Regions from separate parts of the Pseudomonas abyssi genome, predicted to be linked through region 1. Evidence: riboswitches for the same ligand, from Rfam matches in the RefSeq annotation. Region 1 holds a riboswitch; the other holds the start of a gene.

Region 1 (5,931 bases):
TCCAGGTCCTGCGGCCAGTGCTGCGGATGAATACACTGCCCCTGATAGCGCTCGACGCCCGGAAACTCGGGCAGGTAGCCGGCCTTGTGGTCATAGTAGCCGGTACAACTGATGAGAAAGTCACAGCTGTAGTGACGGGCCTGCCCGGTGGCCAGGTCACGCGCGCTGACGACCCACTGCTGCTGTTCGGAGCACCACTGCACCTGCTCGGTCTCGATACCAAAGCGGATCTTCTGCTCAACGCCGTATTCGCGCGCGGTATCGCTGATATAGCGACGAATCGACTCGCCGTCAGCCAGGGTCTGCAGGTCGTTCCAGGGGCGGAAGGCGAAGCCAAAGCTGAACATGTCGGAATCCGAACGAATGCCAGGGTAGCGGAACAGGTCCCAGGTGCCACCCACCTGCTGGCGGCGCTCGAGAATCGCGATGCGCTTGTCGGGGCAGTTCTGGCTGAGGTGCACGGCGGTACCGATGCCGGACAGGCCGGCACCGATGATCAGTACATCGAGGTGCTCATTCGTCATGATTGTCTCTCTTGTTGTCTGACGTTTTGCAAGGTCACTATAGACTGCCTGCAAGCCATCGCAGCCGACTGGTCGAATGACGACAATTGCTCGGCATTTGCCGCCAACTTCGCGAAGCGCCAATCAGGTCAACAAGAGTCGGCGCCGCCGCGTGACGGCGCTCAAGGGAGATCTCAGCCCAGGGAGGCTCGACGCGGCAACAGCAGCGCCATAATGAGGCTGGCCAGCGTCGAGGCCAGCAGCGCTCCGGCAAAGGGCGCCAAGGTGGGTACCGTATCTGGGAAGCTGGCCAGCAGGATGCCCTGCTGCAGACTGCCGGTATCCAGCCAACCGGGTAGCACAGCACCGACCAGACCCGCCAGCGCGCCGGCAATGGCCGCCACCGCGCTCATGCGCGACCACAATCCAAGCAGCACCGGCACCACCGCAGTGGCACACAGCAGATCGGCAATCAAGAACAACCGCAGCACAGAGTTGCCCTGCAGCGCAACCCACACTACCGGCAGCATCAGTGCCACCGTCAACCAGCGCGCCGAGGCCAGCGACAGACCGCGCTTTTCAGTGACCAGCAGCGACGCAATGGCGTTTTGCAGGGTATCAACAGACGACGCGACCAAAGTCAGCGCCAGCAGCAACGCCGGCAATGCCAGCCAGCCCGGGGCTTCTCGCAGCATGGCAAAGAAGGGAATGGGCGGCGAGCCCACGTCAGCGCCGCTCATCACAGTGACAATGCCCAGGCCGCCAATCACTGCCACCACGGCGATGGTCGCCAGCCCACCGAGCACCGCGCCACGGGCCAGCGCAGCGTCACTTTCGGCCGCCCACACCCGCTGCCAGTAACCCTGGTGGAACAGATTGGCTGCTGTTACCGCCAGCACCAGAGTCAAGGCCACCCCCAGTGCGGCGCTGGCAGGAATACCGGGCATCGAGCCGGTAGCGGTCGCCTCTGGCAGCCGCTGCATCGCCACGGCGCCGACCAGCGCCAACAGGGCGAGCAGCAACCAGGCCTGCCAGCGGTCAGTCGTCATGCTCGCACGCAGGCCACCCCAGGCGGTGTAGAGCAGGGTTGTCAGGGCAACGCCCACCACCACCAGGTTGCCGTTGATATCCGACAGCATGCTGGTGATGGCGCCGATCGCGGTCAACTCGGCAATCAAAAAGCAGCTCATGTAGAGCAAAGCAATCAACCCCACCCAACGGCGTACCGCGGAACCGTAAAAGTGCTCGGCAAACTCACCGATGCTGCGCCCCTGCGGCAAGGCTCGACGAATAGCCGGCCCGAGAGCGGCAAACAGCGCGAAGGGCAGGGCAGCGCCCAAGGCATAGCCGGCCAACGCCAACGGGCCGACCAGCGCGCCGACTTCCGGCGGCGCAAACAGAATCCAGCCGCCCATGCCCGAGGCAAGAAAAGACAGGCCGATGGCGCGGGCGCCCTGGGAATTGCGAGCGGTAACAAAATCATCCAGGCCCGCCTGGGTAGAGCGCGCCCGCAGACCAATCCAGGCAAACAACAGCAACACGGCAGCCAGGGCTGCCATAGACAGGTACAACATGTCGCACTTCCTCCGCCGGCATGATCCGGATCAGGTTCCAGGGTTTCGGCTGGTGATCAGCGTGTTCTCAGCCCGTGCGATGCGACGCACGGACACCCCTGGCGACGTTGACTAAAGAACGCGGCCGAACAAACGAACAAACCGCCATACGCGGGCCCGAGCTCCGGAGCACTGGCCGTTTTGCGCGCAACATGATGTCACATCTGCATCAACTCGCGTAATCTGACTTCGAGTAGCATCGCCGGTTTGCCTGCAGGGTAATCGGCGCGCACAGCGCTCAGCCAATAAATCCGAGCTTGCGTCATGGATGAAACCAACCCGTCTCAGCAACAGACCCGCGCCAGCCAGTCCGCCCTGGAAACAGTGCTAGACAGCCTGGATGCGCTGGTTTACGTCGCCGACATGCAAACCCATGAGCTGCTTTTCCTGAACGCCTACGGCCGCGCCAGGTGGGGCGAGGTAGATCACCGCAAGTGCTGGGAGACCCTGCAGCAAGGGCAGGAAGGCCCCTGCAGTTTCTGCAACAACCACCGGCTGCTCGACAGTCACGGACAGCCCACCGGCGTGCAGGTGTGGGAGTTTCGTAACACCCACAATCAACGCTGGTATCAATGCCGAGACCAGGCCATCCGCTGGCCGGATGGCCGATGGGTGCGCCTGGAAATCGCGACCGACATCTCCGACATCAAGCTCCTTCAGGCACAACTGCGCAACGCGCAGCACCGCGCCGAACAGTTGGCGCACGAGGATGAATTGACCGGCCTGGCCAATCGCCGGGCGCTCTTCGCCCTCGGCCAGAGCGCCATCGAGCAGGCACGTCGACTGGGGCATCCCGTTGCGCTGATAGGTCTTGACGCTGACCACTTCAAGCAGATCAACGATCAGCACGGGCACGCCGCCGGAGACGCTGCTCTGACGGCACTGGCATCCATCCTGCGTAGCCTGACCCGGGCAGCCGATATCTGCGCCCGACTGGGCGGCGAGGAGTTCGCCATTGTGCTGCCCGGCACCGACCTGGCTGCCGCCACCGAGCTTGCCGAACGCCTGCGCCAGGCGATAACCGACATGCGAGTGGAGTATCAGGGCAAGCAGCTACTGCTCACCTGCAGCTTCGGTGTCACCGCCAGTGAGCAGGGGGCTGCGAGCCTTGAGCAGTTGCTCAGTAGCGCCGATATTGCCACCTACCGGGCCAAGCATCTAGGCCGCGACCGCGTAGCGGTCGAACACATCATTCCGGTCACAAAAACGGAGTAAGCATGATCAGTACGTCCCCTTTGCCCGACGGCATTTCCTGGGTACACAACGCCGCCGGCAAAGCCTTTGTGGAGATCGAGCACTCCAACGTTCGTGCTCGCGTTGCGCTGGAGGGCGCGCACCTGGTGTCCTGTATTCCAAGCGGACAGGCCGATCTACTGTGGATGAGCCCCTGCGACGCTCAGGCACCGGGTGGCGTACTGCGCGGCGGGGTGCCGCTGTGCTGGCCCTGGTTTGGCAACAGCCGCAGCGGACCGGCCCATGGCATTGCCAGGCGCAGCCTCTGGCAGCTCACCGCCGCCGAGCGCGACGAGCAGTCGGTACGGTTGCGCCTGGAGCTACCCGCCACGACGCAGCATGATGCCTTACCCGACGAATCCTGGGCACTCAGCCTGGAACTGCAACTGGGTACCAGCCTGCAGATGACACTGACCAGTCGTAATACCGGCCGCAGGGCACAAACCCTGAGCCAGGCACTACATACCTACCTGCCGGTCAGCGACATCAGTGAGGTGCGCGTTGCGGGGCTCAATGGCGCAACCTACCTGGACCAGTTGAGCGGCAGCCATCAAGTGCAGCAGGGTGACCTGATGATTGAGCGCGAAGTAGACCGTATCTATCTGCAGCACAGCCAACCCATTTACCTGAGCGACGGGCAGCGCACGCTGGAAATCTGCCGCAGCGGTAGTGCTTCTGTGGTGCTGTGGAACCCGTGGCAAGACAAAGCGCGCAAGCTGGATAACTTTCCAGCCGATGGCTACCGGACCATGCTCTGCATCGAAGCGGCCAACGCCGCTGCAGATAGCCGCACGCTGCAGCCGGGTGAACATCACAGCCTTGGCTGCAGTATTCGGCAAATATAGTCCCGGGAGGTAGCACTCAAGCATTAGCGTCCGCTAGCATGCGCAAGAAGAGCAGAGCCCATCCTGGCTGCGTCCTGCGCAGATGGGAAAGCGAGGGTCACCCAGCCTGCGTACTCGAGGCGGCAATGCCTCCCCCGTGAAAAGGATGCACGCCAGATGCGGCAAAAGAACAAAAACAAGCAGGACCCAACCGTATCCCCCCCGCACTGGCGTCTGATTCTGCCGGCACTGCTGATCCTCGCAGCCGCCGGCATCTGGTGGCTGACACGAGCAGAACCAAACGCCAGCACGCTGGACACCTCCGTCGCGACCCGCTCTGAGCCCTCTGTACCAACGCCAGCCGCCGAAGTACCACCGTCACCAGTCAGCACCCTGTCCACCGACCCAGAGTATGTCGGCCGCCGAACCTGCGCCAGTTGCCATGCCGAACAGAGCGAGCAGTTCAATGGCTCGCACCACGACCAGGCGATGCAAGAAGCCAACGTGCAAACCGTCTTGGGTGATTTCGCCGACCAGACCTTCAATTTTGGCGGCGTGACCAGTCGCTTCTTCCAGCGCGAAGAGCAGTTTTGGGTCAACACCGCCAATGCCGAGGGCGAGTACAGCGATTACCGCGTGGACTACACCTTTGGCGTCTACCCGTTACAGCAATACCTGCTGGCCATGCCAGGCGGCCGCTATCAGGCCTTCAGCGTGGCCTGGGACGCAAGGCCGGCAGAGGAGGGCGGCCAGCGCTGGTTCCAGCTCAACCCGGATGTGAACGGCGACGATCCCGTGAAGGCGCTGCACTGGACCGGTCGCCAGTTCAACTGGAACCTGATGTGCGCCGAATGCCACTCAACCAACCTGGAACGCAACTTCGATAGCGTCAGCAACAGCTACAACACCGGCTGGAGCGAGATTGATGTGTCCTGCGAAGCCTGCCACGGCCCAGCGTCCAACCACCTGCAATGGGCAACCCACCCTGACAGCCACCCCGAGATGGCCGATACCCTGGGCCTGATTGTACGCTTTGACGAACGCCAGGGTGTCAACTGGCTGCGCAATGCCAGCGGACACCCTGAACGCACTGTGCCGCGCACCAGCGAGAAGGAAATCCAGGCGTGCGCCGCCTGCCATTCGCGCCGCGCCCAGCTCTTCGACGATCGACAGGACGCCGGCCTGCTGGTCGAGAACTACCTGTTGTCCACTCTGGATCAGGGGCTTTACCACCCGGACGGGCAGATTCAGGACGAAGTTTTCGTGCACGGCTCCTTCCTGCAGAGCAAGATGTACCAGGCCGGGGTCACCTGCAGCGACTGCCACAACCCGCACTCGCTGGAACTGCGGCTACCCGGTGACGGCGTATGCCTGCAGTGCCACCAGGCCAACCAGTACCAGACACCCAAGCACCATTTTCACAGCACGGCGGCGGGCAGCGCCTGCGTTGATTGCCACATGCCGGCGACCACCTACATGGAAGTGGACCCTAGGCGCGACCACAGTCTGCGCGTCCCTCGCCCGGACCTCAGCGTCACCCTGGGCACACCCAATGCCTGCAACCAGTGCCACACTGACCAAAGCGCCGAGTGGGCAGCCGAGCATGTACAGCAGTGGTACGGCCACACACCACAGGGACTGCAGCAGTATGCCGAGGTCTTTGCCCACGCCCGTGCCGGAGCCAGTGGTGCTGAGCAAGGCTTGCTCGAGCTGCTCGCGAACGAATCCCAGCCGGCCATCGCCCGTGCCACCGCCGCC
Region 2 (5,931 bases), 1.1 Mb from region 1:
CCAGTACATGGCGGTCGCCGGCCGTTGCCAAAGCGTCGTCAAGGCTGCTCAGGGTGGTCGCCGACAAATGCCCCGGCACCGCGCCCAAAATGCTTGAGTCGAGCAGCACGATCCGCCAGTTGCCGATATCCACCCAGTCACGGGTCAGGCCCAGCGGTTTGCCCAGCCGGGCCATCAGCTCGGCGTCATCATGATTGCCGGGAATCCAGTAACAGGGTGCCGGCAAACGCAGGCTGGAGGCAATGAAGCGGCGATACGCCGCCTCGCTGCCATCCTGAGTGATATCGCCAGTGGCCAGCACCAGATCCATGCGTGAAATCTGCTCCAGCACCATGTCCACTACGGCATCCAGACTGGCCTGCGTCTGCAAGCCCAGCAGATCACCTTCTGCATCGGCAAACAGATGACTGTCGGTCAACTGCACAACGCAGATGAAGTCCGATCCTAACGACATCCTGCTCCCACTCCTTGTCCGCGCTCTCGGCGATTATCTTGGCCCCTGCCGCGCCGCGATTCCAGCGATTGGGTCACAGACCCTGACCAGCAAAGAACAACGGCTGTGCGCTCTGTCCATGACGCTGGCAGTAACCAAGCCACTCCCCCAGGAACTGGTTGAGCTGATATTTTTCGTCCGGCTGCAGCATCTGCTCGTTAGGGTACGGATAGACGCCGCGAAACCGCCGACTGTTATAGGCGGCCACCACTTCGGCCAGCCCGGCATCGTGATACATGCGCACTTCCATGCTGGGTGGCGTCACCCAGCTCTGGCGCCGCTCATGGGCCAGCTGTAGCGTCGAGGTATAGGGACAACGCTCCAGTACACGAATGACCAGCGCCTGCTCCTCACCGTCACCGGCATCAATCTCGATGCGCCGCTCATCTTCCTCGTGCAGGCGCGGCATCAACTTGAGCAGACGCCAGTAATTACTCTCGCAGACAGCCTGCAGGCCGATCAGGTCGACCCGGTAACGTGGCTTGCGCAAGGCGCTCACGGCGCGTCTCCGGCACCCGCGCGCAGCTGATCAACGTTCAGTTGCAACCACTGCAGGGCAATGATGCTGGCGGCGTTATCAATCCGGCCGCTGTGCAGCGCGTGCAGAGCCTGCTCTCGCGGCCACAGACTTACGCGGATATCCTCGCCTTCCTCGGCCAGACCGTGAATACCGCCGACACCACGGCTGTCGACCAGCGCACAATACAGATGCACAAACTCGTCGCTGCCACCGGGTGACGGGTAGTAGCGGGTAATCGGGTGCAGCGAGCGCAGGGTCAGGCCAGCCTCTTCGTCCGCCTCACGGTGGGCTACTTCCTCCGGGGATTCATCGGTATCGATCAGCCCGGCGACCAGCTCCAGCATCCAGGGGTTGTCGCTTTTCTCCAGAGCACCGATGCGCACCTGCTCGATCAGCACCACCTGATCCAGCCAGGGGTCGTACGGCAGAACACACACCGCGTCGTGACGCACAAACAGCTCGCGGCGCAGCACGGGGCCCCAGCCGCCGTTGAACAGCCGGTGACGCAGATTTAGGACGTCGAGGCGATAGAACCCCTTGAAGCCGGTTTCCCGACTGATGATGTCCACATCGTCGCGCGTAAAGGACAAAAGCACACTCCCCGGATCAGTCAGCTGCAGAGCACAAGGCATCTGGCCCCTGCAGGCTGCAAGCAAAGCATAAATCCGCCATGCCCCATTGGCGTGGGGCACAGCGAATAAGAGTCAGTCGCTTAAGCTCGCATATCTGACCGGCAGACGGCAAGGGTCCGGACGTGCCAGACCCTGGACCGCAAGACGCGCGCGAACGCGATTAGAGCTTGTGGTAGAGCTGAGAGCCGGTGGTACGAAACTCTTCGGACTTAGCCTTCATGCCCTCTTCCACCGCCAGATCGACCGCATCGATGCGCTGCTGGGCAGCGTACTCGCGGACCTCCTGGGTGATTTTCATCGAGCAGAACTTGGGACCGCACATCGAGCAGAAGTGCGCTACCTTGGCCGACTCCTTCGGCAGCGTTTCATCGTGATAGGCGCGCGCTGTGTCCGGATCCAGGCCCAGGTTGAACTGGTCTTCCCAGCGGAATTCGAAACGCGCCTTGCTCAGTGCGTTATCACGGATCTGCGCCCCCGGGTGCCCCTTGGCCAGGTCAGCCGCGTGGGCCGCAATCTTGTAGGTAATGATGCCGGTTTTGACATCATCCCGGTTCGGCAGTCCCAAGTGTTCCTTGGGCGTCACATAGCAGAGCATGGCGCAGCCAAACCAGCCGATCATGGCCGCACCGATACCACTGGTGATGTGGTCATAACCCGGCGCGATATCCGTGGTTAGCGGGCCAAGGGTATAGAAGGGGGCTTCGTCGCAGCACTCCAGCTGCTTGTCCATGTTTTCCTTGATCAGCTGCATGGGCACATGGCCCGGCCCTTCGATCATCACCTGTACGTCGTGTTTCCAGGCCAGCTTGGTCAACTCGCCCAGGGTTTCCAGTTCACCGAACTGGGCTTCGTCGTTGGCGTCGGCAATGGAGCCGGGACGCAGGCCATCACCCAGCGAGAAGCTGACGTCGTAGGCCTTCATGATTTCGCAGATATCCTCGAAATGGGTATACAGGAAGTTCTCCTGGTGGTGTGCCAGACACCACTTGGCCATGATCGAGCCGCCGCGCGATACGATGCCGGTGACCCGCTTGGCAGTCATCGGCACATAGCGCAGCAACACGCCCGCATGGATGGTGAAGTAATCCACACCCTGCTCTGCCTGTTCGATCAGGGTGTCGCGGAAAATCTCCCAGGTCAGATCCTCAGCAACGCCACCCACCTTCTCCAGCGCCTGATAGATCGGCACGGTACCGATCGGCACCGGCGAGTTGCGGATGATCCATTCGCGGGTTTCGTGGATGTTCTTGCCGGTCGACAGGTCCATCACCGTGTCCGAGCCCCAGCGAATCCCCCAGGTCATCTTCTCGACTTCTTCTTCGATGGAAGAACCCAGCGCCGAGTTGCCGATATTGCCGTTGATCTTCACCAGGAAGTTGCGGCCGATAATCATCGGCTCCAGCTCCGGATGGTTGATGTTGGCAGGGATGATCGCCCGGCCGCGGGCGATCTCTTCGCGCACAAACTCGGCGGTGATTTCCTTGGGGATATTCGCGCCAAAGCTGTGGCCGACGTGCTGCTCCTTGAGCAACCCGGCCTCGCGCGCCTCCTGCAGCTTCATGTTCTCGCGAATCGCGACGTACTCCATCTCGGGCGTGATGATGCCGCGACGGGCGTAATGCATCTGCGACACATTGCAGCCGGCCTTGGCACGGCGCGGCGTGCGCACGTGGGCAAAACGCATGTGATCAAGAGAGCTGTCAGCCAGGCGCGAGGCGCCAAACTCGGAGGTCAGCCCCGGCAGCACCTCGGTATCGCCGCGCTCGTCAATCCAGGCGCCGCGTACATCGGCAAGGCCGGCACGCAGATCGATATTGGCCTGCGGATCGGTGTAGGGGCCAGAGGTGTCGTAAACCAGCACCGGCGCGTTGGTTTCGCCGCCAAAGTCGGTCGGCGTATCCGCCAGGCTGATCTCGCGCATGGGCACACGGATGTCCGGGCGCGAGCCGGTCACATAGACCTTGCGAGAATTGGGGAAGGGTTGGGTGGCGGCGCTGTCGGCACCCGAGGTGGCGATGGCGGTATCAGGCAACTTGCTGTTCATTGTTATGCTCCACTGCGTTGAGATGCGCAGGGAACCGAAAAGCCACGGCCACGCCAGCCCTTGCGGACTCGCGCTTGCCGTCTATCTCGATTCCTACGCCGGTGCTAGCCGGTTCAGGTTCAACGGGTATCATCTCAGCCGCTTTGCAAGCAGCACCCCGTCAAGATGTCCGCACAGTCTAGAGCCCTGTCGCCGTAGTCTCAAGCCCGCAGTAGAGGGGCTTTGCCGCAATGGTTTTTCTGGGCGAAAGCTGGCTGACAAAATCCGCGAAAATGTCAGCAAAAGTCGCCACAACAGTTTGTTCCCGATTGTTGATACCAGGCCGCTTGACCCGGCGTTCAGAGCCTTTTAGCCTTGCCTGACTTGCCCCCATGCGAAGGACCTCTGCATGCTCCGCCCTCTTTACGTTGCCCTGCTACTGGCCGGCGCCTCTACCCAGGTTGCAGCCAACACCGATCTGATGACCATTTACCGCCAGGCGGTGCTGAACAGCGCCGATCTGGCCGCCGCCGAGGCAGACGCCCTGGCACGTCAGGAAGCGCTGCCACAGGCACGCTCGCAACTGCTGCCCAACCTGGGCATTGGCGCCGGCGCTGCACGCGAGGATCTCGAGATCGACAACGTGGGCGGTGACGAGTATTCCACACATTATTACCAGGCCAGCCTGACCCAGCCCCTATTCCGCGCCGATCGCTGGTTCACCTACCAGGCCGCCAAGGCGACCACTCAGCAGGCCCAACTGGAATTCTCGGCGACGCAGCAGAACCTGATCCTGGAAGTCTCCCAGGCCTACTTCAACGTGCTGCAGGCGTCCGACAACCTGGCTACCGCCAAGGCCGAGGAAAAGGCCTTTGAGCGCCAGCTGGAGCAAGCCCAGGAACGCTTTGACGTTGGCCTGTCGGCCCGCACCGACGTGCTCGAAGCCCGCGCCGGCTATGACAGCGCCCGCGCCGCCCGCCTGACCGCCGAAACCAACCTGGATGTCAGCTACCAGGCGCTGACCCGGTTGACCAACCAGAGCTACGACAGCCTGTACGGCATCAGCCACGAGCTGCCCGTGCTGCCGCCGACCCCGGCCAGTATGCAGGAGTGGGTCGAAACCGCCGCCGCGCAAAACCTGACCCTGCAAGCCAGTCGCTACGCCATTGAAGGCGCCGAAGACAGCCTGCGCAGCAGCAAGGCCGGCTACGCGCCGGTGGTTGACGCCTTTGTGCGTTACAGCAACAACAACGGCGGGGCCTCGATCCCGACTGCCGGCCAGTCCAGCGCCGACACCGAGCTGACCAGTTTTGGTGTGGAGCTGAGCATGCCGCTGTTCACCGGCGGCCTGACCACCTCCCAGGTGCGCGAGTCCACCTACCGCCTGACCCAGGCAGAACAATCCAGCGAGGCGCAACGCCGCCGCGTGGTGGAAAACACCCGCAACCTCTACCGCACAGTGACCTCCAGCGTTGAAGAAGTGTCAGCTCGCCGCCAGGCTATTGTCTCCGCCAAGGCGGCGCTGGACGCCACCCAAACCGGCTACGAGGTAGGTACCCGCAACGTGGTTGACGTGCTGGACGCCCAGCGCAACCTGTTCCGCACCGTGCGTGACTACAACACCGTGCGCTACAACTACATCATCAACAACCTGAACCTGAAGCTGGCCGCCGGCACCCTTAGCCCACAGGACCTGCAGGACCTCTCCCAGTGGCTCAACCCGAACTATGACCCGGACGAGGACTTCATCCCGCAGGCAACCCAGGAGGAGATGGAGCAGATGTCGATGGGCAACCGCCCCACGCCGCTGCCGCCGAGCGATCCGGACAGCACCACGTTCTAAGCTAGCAACAACGGCGCCCACAGGCGCCGTTGTTGTTGGTGGCAGGGGCAATCAGCCGAGTAGCCGGGCAATGCCGGCGAGCAGGCGCTCCAGCGCGCCCTGATTATCCTGCACCACCGCACGGCCAGCGGCGCCGGCACGCTCCCTGGCCGACGCATCCTCCAGCAACGCCTGCACCGCGCTCGCCAGCGCCTGCTCATCGCTCACCACCTGCAACGCGCCCGCCCCCTCCAGCAGCTCACTGATTTCAGTAAAGTTAAAGCGGTGCGGTCCCGATAGGACCGGCACCCCCAGAGCAGCAGGCTCCAGATAATTGTGACCACCGTTGGGCACCAGCGAGCCACCGACAAACGCCACATCGGCACAGGCATAGAGCATCACCAGTTCGCCCATGGTATCGCCCACCAGCACCTGCTGATC

Evidence for each region. Region 1 has a riboswitch for thiamine pyrophosphate ahead of ASB58_RS07730 (sodium:solute symporter family transporter). Riboswitches for the same ligand answer to the same signal wherever they lie in the genome.
Region 2: another riboswitch for thiamine pyrophosphate. It lies ahead of thiC (phosphomethylpyrimidine synthase ThiC); the one in region 1 lies ahead of ASB58_RS07730 (sodium:solute symporter family transporter).

The regions. Positions count from the first base shown of each region.
Region 1 covers NZ_LMAZ01000001.1:1,663,524-1,669,454, forward strand. Annotated here, with positions in the region: gene ASB58_RS07725 (flavin-containing monooxygenase) at 1-524, opposite strand, end outside; gene ASB58_RS07730 (sodium:solute symporter family transporter) at 698-2,077, opposite strand; TPP riboswitch at 2,067-2,187, opposite strand; gene ASB58_RS07735 (sensor domain-containing diguanylate cyclase) at 2,381-3,331, shown strand; gene ASB58_RS07740 (D-hexose-6-phosphate mutarotase) at 3,334-4,194, shown strand; gene ASB58_RS07745 (ammonia-forming cytochrome c nitrite reductase subunit c552) at 4,351-5,931, shown strand, end outside.
Region 2 covers NZ_LMAZ01000001.1:521,940-527,870, reverse strand. Annotated here, with positions in the region: gene cpdA (3',5'-cyclic-AMP phosphodiesterase) at 1-454, opposite strand, end outside; gene ASB58_RS02440 (DUF1249 domain-containing protein) at 528-992, opposite strand; gene ASB58_RS02435 (NUDIX domain-containing protein) at 989-1,603, opposite strand; gene thiC (phosphomethylpyrimidine synthase ThiC) at 1,806-3,689, opposite strand; TPP riboswitch at 3,763-3,859, opposite strand; gene ASB58_RS02425 (TolC family outer membrane protein) at 4,078-5,511, shown strand; gene waaA (lipid IV(A) 3-deoxy-D-manno-octulosonic acid transferase) at 5,563-5,931, opposite strand, start outside.